Linked DNA regions of Ciceribacter thiooxidans. The protein of the gene in region 1 interacts with the protein of each later gene in a pairwise test. Links are inferred from orthologs where the notes say so. Each region holds a gene or a part of one and is shown on either strand. Other genes may lie near its edges.

The links. Proteins that work in one complex are often made in the same cells at the same time.
Region 2: the proteins of secB (region 1) and secA interact in binary tests that used the Escherichia coli proteins (3 or more experiments, as listed by UniProt). The link is inferred for Ciceribacter thiooxidans from one-to-one orthologs.

The regions. Positions count from the first base shown.
Region 1 is NZ_CP059896.1:3,503,371-3,511,036, forward strand. The notes cover bases 4,913-7,666. They hold secB (protein-export chaperone SecB), read left to right. Parts: upstream 4,913-5,929; coding sequence 5,930-6,403; downstream 6,404-7,666. Other genes in these bases: H4I97_RS17365 (Tim44/TimA family putative adaptor protein), read right to left, coding at 4,913-5,192; H4I97_RS17370 (FxsA family protein), read left to right, coding at 5,344-5,841; dnaQ (DNA polymerase III subunit epsilon), read right to left, coding at 6,471-7,172; coaE (dephospho-CoA kinase), read right to left, coding at 7,176-7,666. Also shown: gyrB (DNA topoisomerase (ATP-hydrolyzing) subunit B), read right to left, coding at 1-2,324; H4I97_RS17350 (helix-turn-helix domain-containing protein), read right to left, coding at 2,469-2,825; H4I97_RS17355 (Smr/MutS family protein), read right to left, coding at 2,822-3,382; mltA (murein transglycosylase A), read right to left, coding at 3,382-4,500; more of H4I97_RS17365, read right to left, coding at 4,497-4,912. UniProt on the Escherichia coli protein: One of the proteins required for the normal export of some preproteins out of the cell cytoplasm. It is a molecular chaperone that binds to a subset of precursor proteins, maintaining them in a translocation-competent state.
Region 2 is NZ_CP059896.1:202,222-207,201, forward strand. The notes cover bases 1-3,261. They hold secA (preprotein translocase subunit SecA), read right to left. Parts: upstream 2,928-3,261; coding sequence 201-2,927; downstream 1-200. Other genes in these bases: H4I97_RS00925 (lipopolysaccharide biosynthesis protein), read right to left, coding at 1-55; H4I97_RS00935 (peptidylprolyl isomerase), read left to right, coding at 3,171-3,261. Also shown: more of H4I97_RS00935, read left to right, coding at 3,262-4,013; bifunctional glutamate N-acetyltransferase/amino-acid acetyltransferase ArgJ, read left to right, coding at 4,093-4,980. UniProt on the Escherichia coli protein: Required for protein export, interacts with the SecYEG preprotein conducting channel.

The DNA of each region.
Region 1 (7,666 bases):
GTGACCTTCACCTGAAGCAGCGAACGGACGTTCGGATCGAGCGTCGTTTCCCAGAGCTGCTCGGCGTTCATTTCGCCGAGGCCTTTATAACGCTGCATCGAAAGACCTTTTCGGCCGGCCGCAAAGATGGCATCGAGCAAGGCACGAGGACCCGACATCTCCTGCTGTCCATCCTTTCTGGAAAGTACGGGCGGAACGCCGTAAACTTCCCGCAGCCTCGCTGACAGCTGGTCGATGTGACGCGCGTCGGCCGAGCCGATGAGGGCGACATCGACGAAAGCCGCTTCTTTAACACCGCGGACCATTCGCTCGAAACGCAGTCCGCCTTCATCGGTTACATGGCCGGTCCAGCCGCGCTCCGTCTCCTCAGCGATCAGATCGAGCCGACGTGCAACTTCCGCTGCGGTCTGTTCCGCGCGTTCGCGATTCCCCGTCAGTTCCGGGTTAAGTGCCCCCGCAATTGCCGCCTGCTCGATCACGTTACGGTTGTAGCGGGAGTGCAGACCCTCGATCAGAGACCGCAACCGCAGAGCGTCCTGAATGACCTCGCGAAGATCGGAAGCCGCACGAACCTCGCCGCTGCCGAGCGTAAGTCGCGCATCCTCGAGACCCATCGTGATGAGGTAATCTTCGAGCGCTTTTTCGTCCTTCAGGTATTGAACCGACTTGCCGCGAGTCACTTTATAGAGCGGCGGCTGCGCAATGTAGAGGTGGCCGCGCTCGATCAGTTCCGGCATCTGGCGGAAGAAGAAAGTCAGCAGAAGCGTGCGGATGTGGGCGCCGTCGACATCGGCATCGGTCATGATGATGATCTTGTGATAACGCAGCTTGTCTGCGTTGAACTCATCCTTGCCGATCGACGTGCCGAGCGCCGTGATCAACGTTCCGATTTCCTGGCTCGACAGCATCTTGTCGAAACGCGCACGCTCGACGTTCAGGATCTTACCGCGCAGGGGCAGGATAGCCTGTGTCTCGCGTGAGCGTCCCTGTTTTGCTGATCCACCTGCGGAATCGCCCTCGACAAGGAAGAGTTCGGATTTGGACGGATCACGCTCCGAACAGTCGGCAAGCTTGCCCGGCAACGATGCGATGTCCAATGCACCCTTGCGGCGGGTCAATTCACGCGCCTTGCGCGCGGCCTCGCGAGCCGCAGCTGCCTCGACGACCTTGCCGACCAGAATCTTAGCATCACCCGGATGCTCCTCGAGCCACGTGCTGAGGGCTTCGTTGACGAGGCTTTCGACCACAGGGCGGACCTCGGACGAGACGAGCTTGTCCTTTGTTTGCGAGGAGAACTTCGGATCCGGGACCTTTACCGAAAGAACTGCAGTCAGTCCTTCGCGACAATCGTCGCCGGTCAACGTCACCTTCTCCTTCTTCATGATCCCGGAACTATCGGCATACGAGACGATCTGACGGGTCAGTGCCCCGCGGAAACCGGCCATGTGCGTACCGCCATCCCGCTGCGGAATATTGTTCGTGAAGCAGAGGACGTTCTCGTGATAGCTGTCGTTCCACCACATGGCGACTTCGACGGTGATGCCGTCCTTTTCACCCCTAATGGCAACCGGCTGTTCCACCAGTGGCTTCTTTGAGCGGTCGAGATAGCGGACAAAGGCTTCCAGGCCTCCGTCATAGATCATCTCTTCCTGGCGGACATCGGATTTGCGCTTGTCGGTCAGCAGGATACGGACACCGGAATTGAGGAACGCCAGTTCGCGAAGCCGGTGTTCCAGCGTGCTGTACTCGAATTCGATATTGGTGAACGTCTCCGGACTCGGCAGGAACGTAACCTCTGTGCCCGATCGACCTTCGTACTCGCCACTGACCCGGAGCGGAGCGTCGGCGACACCGTGCGTAAAGCAGATTTCGTGAATCTTGCCGCCACGGCGGATCTTGAGTACCAGCTTGGTCGACAGGGCATTGACGACCGAAACACCGACCCCGTGAAGACCGCCCGAGACCTTGTAAGAGTTCTGGTCGAACTTGCCGCCGGCATGGAGCTGCGTCATGATCACTTCGGCGGCGGACACCCCTTCCGACGGGTGAATGTCCGTCGGAATTCCACGACCATTATCCGTGACGGTAACAGAGCCATCCGCGTTCAGCGTGACAGTGACGATATCGGCATGGCCCGCCAACGCCTCGTCGATCGCGTTGTCGACGACTTCGTAAACCATGTGGTGCAAACCGGAACCGTCATCGGTGTCGCCGATATACATGCCGGGGCGCTTGCGCACGGCATCCAGACCTTTCAGCACCTTGATCGACTCTGCCCCGTATTCAGCGGAAGCAGTGTTCTCAGTTACCGGCGTCTCACTCATTCAACGATCTTTCCAGTCAGTCATAGGAGCCGCGGCATCGAATCAGCGGCTACAATCGCGTCGACTATAGGTGGTTTGGCAAAACTTCCAAACGTGAAGGACCCCAAATCCCGTGGATAGGGGCGCCAGCCGGGGGTTAAGCAGCTATTTGGCTTTTTCTAGGACGTCATTCAACTCGTTTATCACGTTCGGAGGCAGCGAGCGAATCCTGTGAGCGAGCGTATTCGCGAGAGCGGTATATTGCGGAGGAAGGCCTGACGTGTCGAGCACCACACGAGGATCGGACATGCCTGCTACAGAAAAGAGCTCCTCGGCTTCGTCCCAGATAATGTTGAAATAGCCGGCGATGCGTTGGAGAAGATCGAAATTCGGCCTGCCACGTTTGCCGTGCTCGAGCGCCGACAGGTAGGCCGGCGACACGCCAATCGCGGCCGCCATCTCTTTTTGCGAAACACCTTTTCGCTCGCGAAGCATCCTCAGCGCCTGTCCAAAGGGTGTCACGGACGATCCCCGGTTGCGCGGGACAGACGGACATACAACGCCCCCTCACCGCCGTGCTGGCGTGCAGCCACCTCATACGATGAGATCAAGTGGCGAAATTCGGGCTTCGAGAACCACAACGGAACGGCCCGCTTCAACGCGCCGTCGCTCCCACGTGAACTTCCCTTGCCTGTAATGACAAGAACATGTCGCAGGCCACGCTCATGCGCTCTCACAAGGAAGTCGAGAAGCATTGCATGCGCCTCGCTCTGGATAAGGCCATGAAGATCGATGCGCGCTTCAAGCGCAAGATGTCCCCGGGCCAGCTTGCGCTTGACGGGCCTCTCCAGCGGGTGATGACGGCTGGCAATTTTCTTTTCGCGATCGGTTCCGGTCGCTGTTGGCGCGGTACTGCTCTCAGGCTGCTCGACCGCAGCCCGGAACAACTCCCCCGGTTCGGAAAACTCCTCATCGAAAATCAGCAGATCTTCGAGGCGGCCATGCAGCGGTCGCGTGGTGCGGGCCACCTTGCCCCAGAGAATTCGATCGTCGGCGCTGAGCTTTCCTTTTCCCGACACTAGAGGTACCTCGCCGCTGCTTCTTTCGGCACGAGTATGTAGAAATCAGCGTCGTTGCGAACGGCCCCCGCCAGTTCGCCGGCCTCATCACCCGAACCGGTGAAGATGTCACCACGTGCCGGTCCGACGATCGCGGAGCCAGTATCGAGGGCGAGCATAAGCCGCGCGAACGGCTTGCCACCGTCAATGTTCGTCAGGGTCTCGGAATGGACAAAAAAGGGAAAGCCGAAGGTATGGATCTGCCGATCGACCGCCAGCGATCGTCCGGCGATCAGCGGCACTTTCGCTGCAGCGATCGGGCCGAGGGCCGGATCGTCCACATCCGCCTCTCGGAAGAATATGTAGGAGCGGTTATGCCATAACACTTCGTCGATCTGGTCGGGATGCTGTGCCAGCCAGCTGCGGATCGACTGCATCGAGATGTTCGCCGGCTCGATCTCGCCACGCTCGATGAGCAACTTACCGATCGCCGAGAAAGGGTGGCCTGCCTTCGCGTCGTAGGTGATACGCTTCGTTCCGCCGTCCGGGTAGCGAAGACGTGCAGCGCCTTGAACATGGGCGAAGAAGACGTCGACTTTCGACTTCGCCCAGGCGATCTCGAGACTCTGTCCGTCGAGATAACCGCGGTCAATCGCCCTCCGGTCCGGATAGGCTGAAATTGCCCCATCCCGCAGCAATCCGAAGCGATATGAGGGATCCATGTTTGCCGGCCGGTTCCCTTCGTCGATATCGATCAGATCGGAGGGACGGCGATAGAACGGGTACAGGTACTCATCGTCTCGTTTCGAAGAGACACTGACCTCTGGTTCGTAGAAGGCGGTGACCAGGCCCGGCTTGCCATCCGCCCCCTCAATCCGGAATGGCTGACACCTCGTTTCGAAAAATTGCCGGGCGAGTTCACTGGTTTGGATTGCCGCTTTTTCGACCCCATCGAGAAGTGGCATCAGATCGTCGCAACCGAGACCCAGCGAGCCCTTGCGGTAAGGCTTGACAGAACGAACGTACCGCCCGCACTCCTTCAGGCCAGCAAAGAGCGGCGAAGGATCGTCCTCACGCCACCGAGGGATCTCGTCGAACGAGACAGGTGCCAGCCGGAAGCCTTCGAGTTTGCCGCTCATTGTTCCGATTCGGTCGCGACGAGCTTCCAGTTTGGATCGCGTGACCGGATGTCGCGTGCAAACGTCCAGATATCGTTGACTTCGCTAACCGCATCGGGGTCGCCGTCGATTAGCTTTCCATCCTTATCGAAGGTCGCAGTTATGAGTTGGCAGACCACGCGAACGGTGACCTGTTCCTCGTTGTCCTTGATGCCGGCCTGCTTGATTTCGGCCTTTTCGATTCCGACGAACGTCGACTTCATCGTCTCCCCGCGGGACTCCCGCTCGGAAATCGCGCTGTCGAAACCCTCGTAGACCTCTCGCGAGAGCAGGCCTTTCAAGGTCTTGCGATCTCCCTCGGCAAAGGCAGTCACGATCATCTCGTAAGCCATTCTGGCGCCGTTGAGGAATTCTTTGGGGTTGAAACCGGCGTCGAAGGCCACCAGATCCCGAAGTGAAGCATTGAGCGAAGTACCGGGTTTGGCGAAGGCGTCGATGGCCGAAAAGCGCTCGTCGCCACCTTCCTCGCGGCGCGGCAACGTCACCAGCTTTCCATCGTCGCCGCCAGGCGCTTGTGATACATCGCGCTGATTGTAAGGCTCGAAGGGCGGCTTCTCATTGCCGGTCCTCCGGCCGAGCACGCTGCGCAGCTGTAGAAAAATCAGCACTGCGGCTACGAGAAAAAAGAGCGTTACAAAGTCGTTGGAACCCATCGCATCCCGCCGGTGACGTTTATTTTCTAATCTTCATCCCCATATAGTCCGCATCAGGCCATCATTCAAATGGCGTTGCCAGTGTTTGGCTCGCCACGTCATCCCGAACCAGTGCCGAGGGGCCATCGGCGGGTTCGGAGGAGAGTTAGGCATGCGCATTCCGGCACTGTTATTCATCGTCCTCCCGTTGGTCGAGATTGCTGGCTTTATCGTTGTTGGACAGGCGGTCGGCGTGGTAACCACGCTGGGCTTGATTGTCCTTTCGACTGTCACCGGGCTCATGCTGCTTCGCGTTCACGGCTTTGGAATGCTACGGAAACTGCGCGAGGAAGGCCAAGCGACGACTGATGCGGGAAAGGCCTTCGTTGATGGAGCGATGATTGCTGCAGCAGCCATACTTCTGATCATTCCAGGCTTTGTTACCGACCTGCTTGGGCTGCTGCTCCTGCTGCCGTTCGTACGCAAGGTTGTATGGTTGCGGCTTGGCGCACGAACCGTCTTCTTCTCCTCACGGCAGCAGTACTACGCCGGGCCGCGTGGCAGTTCGCAGAGGGAGGATTCAAGAACGATAGATCTTCACGAGGTCGATTTCCATCGTGAGCCAGACAATAGTTCACCTTGGCATATAAAGAAGGAAGGCGACCGGTAAGCTCGCTGTTTCGGCCGGGCGCAAGGGTTGTAACCGCGGGCCCGAAGTGTTAGATGGCCCCGATAATCCAAAGCCACGAGGACGCCCAATGGCCAACGACGACACGGGAACGGCGAGCCCCTCCCTCAATATTCTGGCTCAGTACATCAAGGATCTCTCATTCGAGAACCCTGGCGCTCCGCGCTCGCTGCAATCTCGCGACAGAGCCCCTGCAATCAACATCAACGTCAACGTCAATGCCAATCCGCTGTCGGATTCGGACTTTGACGTTGTGCTTTCGCTGAATGCAGAAGCCAAGGATGGTGACAAAACGGTGTTCGCCGCAGAACTGGTTTACGGCGGCGTCTTTCGCATTTCCGGGTTCCCGCAGGAACACATGCTGCCGGTTCTCTTCATCGAGTGCCCGCGTCTGCTTTTCCCATTCGCACGCCAGATCATCGCCGATGCAACGCGCAATGGTGGCTTCCCGCCGCTGATGATCGATCCCATCGATTTTGCACAGATGTTCGCGCAGCGTGTGGCTGAAGAACAAGCCCGCGCAAAGGTGCAGGCGACGAACTAACCGCCTTTACGTCAAAAAGAGAAAGCCCGGTTCGCCGGGCTTTTTTGTAGATCAAGGTCTGACGTCTCTAAGACCTGTATCTCGACCAGATGGCTTTCTCGCCCAAGCGTGCGATCAACAAGCGGTGAGATTCGATTTCTTCGGCGGTAAGACGCGACGCAAGCTTTGTCGTTCGCACAAGCAGATGATCGGCAATCTCGACTTCTTCCTCCGTAACAGCCTTTTTTTCCTCCGCCTGCACCAAGCCAAAGGCTGCCTGACGGCCTCCCAGCATCTCGATGTAAACCTCGGCCAAAAGCTCGGCATCGAGAAGTGCCCCGTGCTTCGCGCGGTGCGAGTTGTCAACACCGTACCGGCGGCAAAGCGCATCAAGCGAGTTCGGTCCCATCGGGTGCTTTCGACGCGCCAGGGCCAGGGTGTCGATCACCATGTCGGGCGGCACCGGCGGTCGATCCAGTCGATCGAACTCGGCGTTCATGAAGCCGATGTCGAAGTTCGCATTATGCGCGATCCACCGTGCGCCATCGAAGAACTCGAGGAGTTCCTCGACGATCTCCGCGAAATGCGGCTTATCCTTCAGAAAATCATCGCTGATACCGTGAACAGCAAGCGCGTCCGGATGAACCTTGCGGTCGCCTGGATTGATATAGACGTGGAAGCTCCGACCGGTCGGAAAATGGTTGAGAAGCTCGATCCCGCCGATCTCGATAACTCGATCGAACTTGGATTCCAGCCCCGTCGTTTCCGTATCGAAGACGATTTCCCGCATGCACTATCCTCCAGCCCGCGACCAATGTCGCAAGGTCGAAATAATCTCACCAACCTGGCGCCGTGCCGATTCGATGCCGTGACCCGTATCGATGATAAAGTCGGCCTGCGCACGCTTTTCCTTATCGGGCACCTGCCGCGCCAGGATCAAGTCGAATTTCTCCTCCGTCATTCCTGATCGCTTCAGGACCCGCTCCTTCTGTAGCTGCGGATCACAACTGACGACCACGACAACATCCACACGATTCTGGACCCGTGTCTCAAAGAGAAGGGGAATGTCCAAAACCACTATGTCGGCACCAGAATCCCGTGCGCTATCCAGGAAGTCCTGCTCCCGGCTCCTCACCAGCGGATGGACGATCGCCTCAAGGATCTTGAAGTTAGCCGGATTCTTCGCCAGATTCTCGGAGAGCTTCGTCCTATCGACCACACCCTCGACAATTACGTCCGGGAAGGCAGCAGCGATCAGCGGCACCGCCTCTCCACGGTAGAGTT
Region 2 (4,980 bases), 3.3 Mb from region 1 along the record:
GCAGGCTGCTCGGCAGTACTTTTTCCGCAAACTGGATCACTGCCGGGATCGACACGCTATACTCACCGATGACGCAATACTGACCGGCGCATTGTGCCTAGTCAGGGTTAAAAAACGGTTCCTCCGTCGCGCACGGGTGTCTCGCCATAATGCAGAAAGGCGGCCCGAGAGCCGCCTTCCAGAGTTTTTGTTCCTGCCTCTTACGCCTGTTCGAAGGCGCCGTGGCAATGCTTGTACTTCTTTCCCGAGCCGCAAGGGCACGCCTCGTTGCGACCGACCTTACCCCAAGTGGATGGGTCCTTGGGATCGCGGTTTTCCGGAGCCACGTAGTCGGGCGCCGCCAGGAGGGCGCCTGCAGAGCCGCCCTCGTTGAAGTCGTCCTCGCCGGTCGTCGCGTCGATATGATGGCCTTCCATCTCGGGAACCGACGGCGGCGGCGCTTCACGCACCAGTTCGACCCGCATCATCTGCGTCGTTACGGCTTCGCGGAGATTTGCAAGCAGTGCCTGGAAGAGTTCGAAGGCCTCGGCCTTATATTCCTGCAGCGGATCACGCTGGGCGTAGCCGCGGAAACCGACCACAGAACGCAGATGGTCGAGATTGACAATATGCTCGCGCCAGAGCTGGTCGATCGTCTGGAGCACCACGGAGCGTTCGACATAATGCATGATCTCTGGACCGAAACGTTCGGCCTTGTCGGCGACAGCCTTGTCCGCGGCGTCGGTAATACGTGCGAGGATATCGTCGTCAGCGATGCCTTCCTCTTTCCCCCATTCCTCGATCGGAAGGTCGAGATTGAGGAGCTGTGCAACGGCCGCCTTGAGGCCTGCCGTGTCCCATTGCTCGGCATAGGCCCGTTCGGGAATGTGGAGACTTACAAGCGACTCGATGACGTCATTGCGCATGTCGGCGATGGTTGCCGAGACATCCGGAGAATCCATGAGCTCAATACGCTGCTCGAAGATGACCTTACGCTGGTCGTTTAGAACGTCGTCGTATTTCAGAAGATTTTTGCGGATATCGAAGTTCCGCGCCTCGACCTTCTTCTGCGCGCGCTCGAGTGCCTTGTTGATCCAGGGGTGGACGATCGCCTCGCCTTCCTTCAGCCCCAGCTTCTGCAGCATTCCGTCCATCCGGTCGGAACCGAAGATGCGCATCAGGTCATCCTGGAGCGACAGATAGAACTTGGAGCGGCCGGGGTCGCCCTGGCGGCCGGAACGACCGCGCAGCTGATTGTCGATGCGGCGGCTCTCGTGCCGCTCGCTCGCGATGACATAAAGGCCGCCCGCTTCAAGCGCCTTCTGCTTGAGCCGAGCGACCTCGTCCGTGATTTCCGCGACTTTGGCGTCGCGTTCCGGGCCGGCCTCCATCTCAGCCGTTTCGCGCTCGATCCGCATCTCGAGGTTGCCACCGAGCTGGATGTCGGTGCCGCGGCCGGCCATGTTCGTTGCGATGGTCACCGCACCCGGCACGCCCGCCTGGCTGACGATATAGGCTTCCTGCTCATGGTAGCGCGCGTTGAGCACGGAGAAATCCTGAAAACCGGATTGCTTCAGCAAGGCGGCAAGCAGTTCCGACTTCTCGATCGAGGTAGTGCCGACAAGGACCGGCTGTCCGCGTCCGTTGGCCGTCTTGATCTCTTCAATGATTGCCCGGAACTTCTCCTCGGCGGTCCGGTAGACCTCGTCGTCCTCGTCTACGCGCTGGATGGGGAGGTTCGTCGGAACCTCGACCACGTCGAGGCCGTAGATATTGGCGAATTCTTCCGCTTCGGTTGCCGCCGTGCCGGTCATGCCGGCAAGCTTGCCATACATGCGGAAATAGTTCTGGAAGGTGATCGAGGCCAGGGTCTGGTTTTCGGGCTGGATCTGCACCTTTTCCTTGGCTTCCAGCGCCTGGTGCTGTCCTTCCGAATAGCGTCGGCCAGGCATCATTCGGCCGGTGAACTCGTCGATGATGACGACCTCGTCGTTGCGGACGATGTAGTCCTTGTCGCGCGTGAAGAGCTTGTGCGCTTTCAGCGCATTGTTGATATGATGGACGATCGCGACGTTTTCGACGTCGTACAGCGAAGCACCCTTCAGAAGGTTGGCTTCCCGGAGCAGGTTTTCCAGCTTCTCGGTGCCGACCTCGGAGAAATTCGCCGAGCGCTGCTTTTCGTCGATCTCGTAGTCTTCCTCGGACAACAGCGGAATGAAGGCATCGATCGTCGTGTATAGATCGGAGCGGTCATCGAGCGGGCCGGAGATGATGAGCGGCGTGCGTGCTTCATCGACCAGGATCGAGTCCACTTCGTCGACGATGGCGTAGTTATGGCCGCGCTGCACCATCTGCGAGCGCTCGTATTTCATGTTGTCGCGGAGATAATCGAAACCGAGTTCGTTATTCGTCGCGTAGGTGATGTCGCAGGCGTAGGCTGCCCGCCGTTCCTCGTCCGACAGCCCGTGCACGATCACGCCGGTGGTCATGCCGAGGAAGCTGTAGAGCTTGCCCATCGTCGTCGAGTCGCGCTTGGCGAGGTAGTCGTTGACGGTAACGACGTGAACACCCTTGCCTGCGAGTGCATTCAGATAAACGGCAAGCGTCGCAACGAGGGTCTTGCCTTCACCCGTCTTCATTTCAGCGATGGAATTGTCGTTCAGGATCATCGCGCCGATGAGCTGAACATCGAACGGGCGCAGCCCGAGCGTTCGGCGTGCGGCTTCGCGGGCGACTGCGAAAGCGGGGACGAGAAGATCCTCGAGGTTTTTGCCCGCGGCAAGCTGTTCGCGGAACTCTGCCGTCTTGGCGGCAAGCGCTCCGTCGTCCAGAGCCTTCATGCTGTCTTCGAGAGCGTTTATCGCCGCGACCTTCGGCTGGTAGGAGCGGATACGGCGATCGTTTGCCGAGCCGAACAGTTTGCGGGCGAGCCCACCAAGACTGACCATCAGCGTGGTCCTTTCTGACACTTCGTCACATATTGCGTGCGCACTCGCCGGCACCCGATCACGGACGAAATGGAGTGCCGCCACCGGAAACTTCACTGGACGCGAGGTTGCGTGACAGATAAGAGGGGGGTCGAATGATGTCAACGGGACAGGTTGCTGCGGAGGCGTTGGTTTCCGGCGTATCCGACAACTTTTCGCCCGATTCAATCGGTTTGAAGCGGTACCCTATTCGAAAGGTCTGTCATGTCTCGCTATCATAAACTTGCCCTTGCTGCATGCGTGGCGCTCGTGGGCCTTAAGGTACCTGCTTTTGCCGAGGACGCCCTGGTGGCGAAGGTCGGCAACCTCGAGATCCGTCAATCCGAGCTCGATATTGCGCTGGCAAATCTCGATCCGCAGCTGTCGCAGCTTCCGGACGAGCAGAAGAAGGTTGCCGCCCTTTCGAGCGCCATCGACGTCAAGCTTCTGGCAGGCAACGCCACGGCCGAGGGCCTGAAGGATGACCCCGCCTACCAGCAGCGCATGCAGTTCATCGCCGAACGGGAGCTCCATAACCTGTATTTCAAGAAGCACGTGGTCGATGCCGTAACCGACGACGAGGTCAAGGCACGCTACGAGAAGGAGATCGCCGCTCTCCCGAAGCAGGAAGAGGTTCGTGCACGGCACATCCTCGTGAAGACCGAAGACGAGGCGAAGGCCGTCATCGCCGAACTCGACAAGGGCAAGGATTTCGTCGAGCTTGCGAAGGAGAAATCCACTGACCCGAACAAGTCGGAAGGTGGCGACCTCGGTTACTTCACCAAGGGGCGGATGGTACCGGAATTCGAACAGGCTGCGTTCGCCATGGAGAAGGGCACTTACTCGAAGACCCCGGTCAAGACACAGTTCGGCTTTCATGTGATCAAGGTCGAGGACAAGCGCGACGCGCCGCCGCCGGCCTACGAAGATGTCGCGCAGCAGGTTCGCCAACTCGTCATGCGCGACAAGTATCTCGAACTGATTGCCAAGGCGAAGGCCGACCAGAAGGTCGAGATCGTCGATGAGACCCTGCGCAAGGGCTATGAAGACGTGAACAAGCAGCCGTAATCGCGGCAATGGTCTTTCGGCCCGCGCAGGTAGCGCGGGCCTTCCCTTTTGTGCTTCGTATTATTCAGGCCGCAAAGAAATGTCTGCCACCGTTTCCCCGCTTGCTCCCAAATCCTACCCTGTCATGCCGCCTGTCAGAGGTGTCCGCATGGCGACTGCGGCAGCCGGCATCAAGTACAAGAACCGCACCGACGTCCTTCTGATGGCCTTCGACAAGCCCGCAGCGGTTGCCGGCGTATTCACGAAATCGAAGTGCCCGTCGGCGCCGGTCGATTTCTGCCGCTCGAATCTCTCTCATGGCGTCGCACTCGGCGTGGTCGTCAACTCCGGCAATGCGAATGCATTCACGGGGATGAAGGGCAGGGAGGCGACGACGCTTACCGCGAAGTCGGCGGCCGCGGCGCTTGGATGCGGAGAGAATGAGATCTATCTCGCCTCCACGGGCGTCATCGGCGAGCCGCTCGATGCGACCAAGTTCTCCGGCGTCCTCGGCGACATGGCGAAGAGCGCGACCGGCGATTTCTGGCTGGAAGCGGCCAAGGCGATCATGACGACCGACACCTATCCGAAGGTGGCGACCCGGACGGCGAAAATCGATGGTGTCGACGTGACGATCAACGGCATCGCCAAGGGCGCCGGCATGATTGCGCCGGACATGGCGACGATGCTGTCTTTCGTGGTCACCGATGCGGACATTGCAGCGCCTGCGCTGCAGGCTTTGTTGTCTGCCGGCGTCGGACCGACGTTCAATTCCGTAACGGTCGACAGTGACACCTCGACCTCGGACACGCTGATGCTTTTTGCGACCGGCGCCGCCGCCGCGGACGGACAGCTGCGCGTCGAATCTGCAGACGACGCCCGCCTTGCCGGCTTCAGGGTTGCCCTCAACGACCTTCTCAAGGATCTGGCGTTGCAGGTGGTCCGCGATGGCGAAGGTGCCCGAAAGATGATCGCGATCACCGTCACC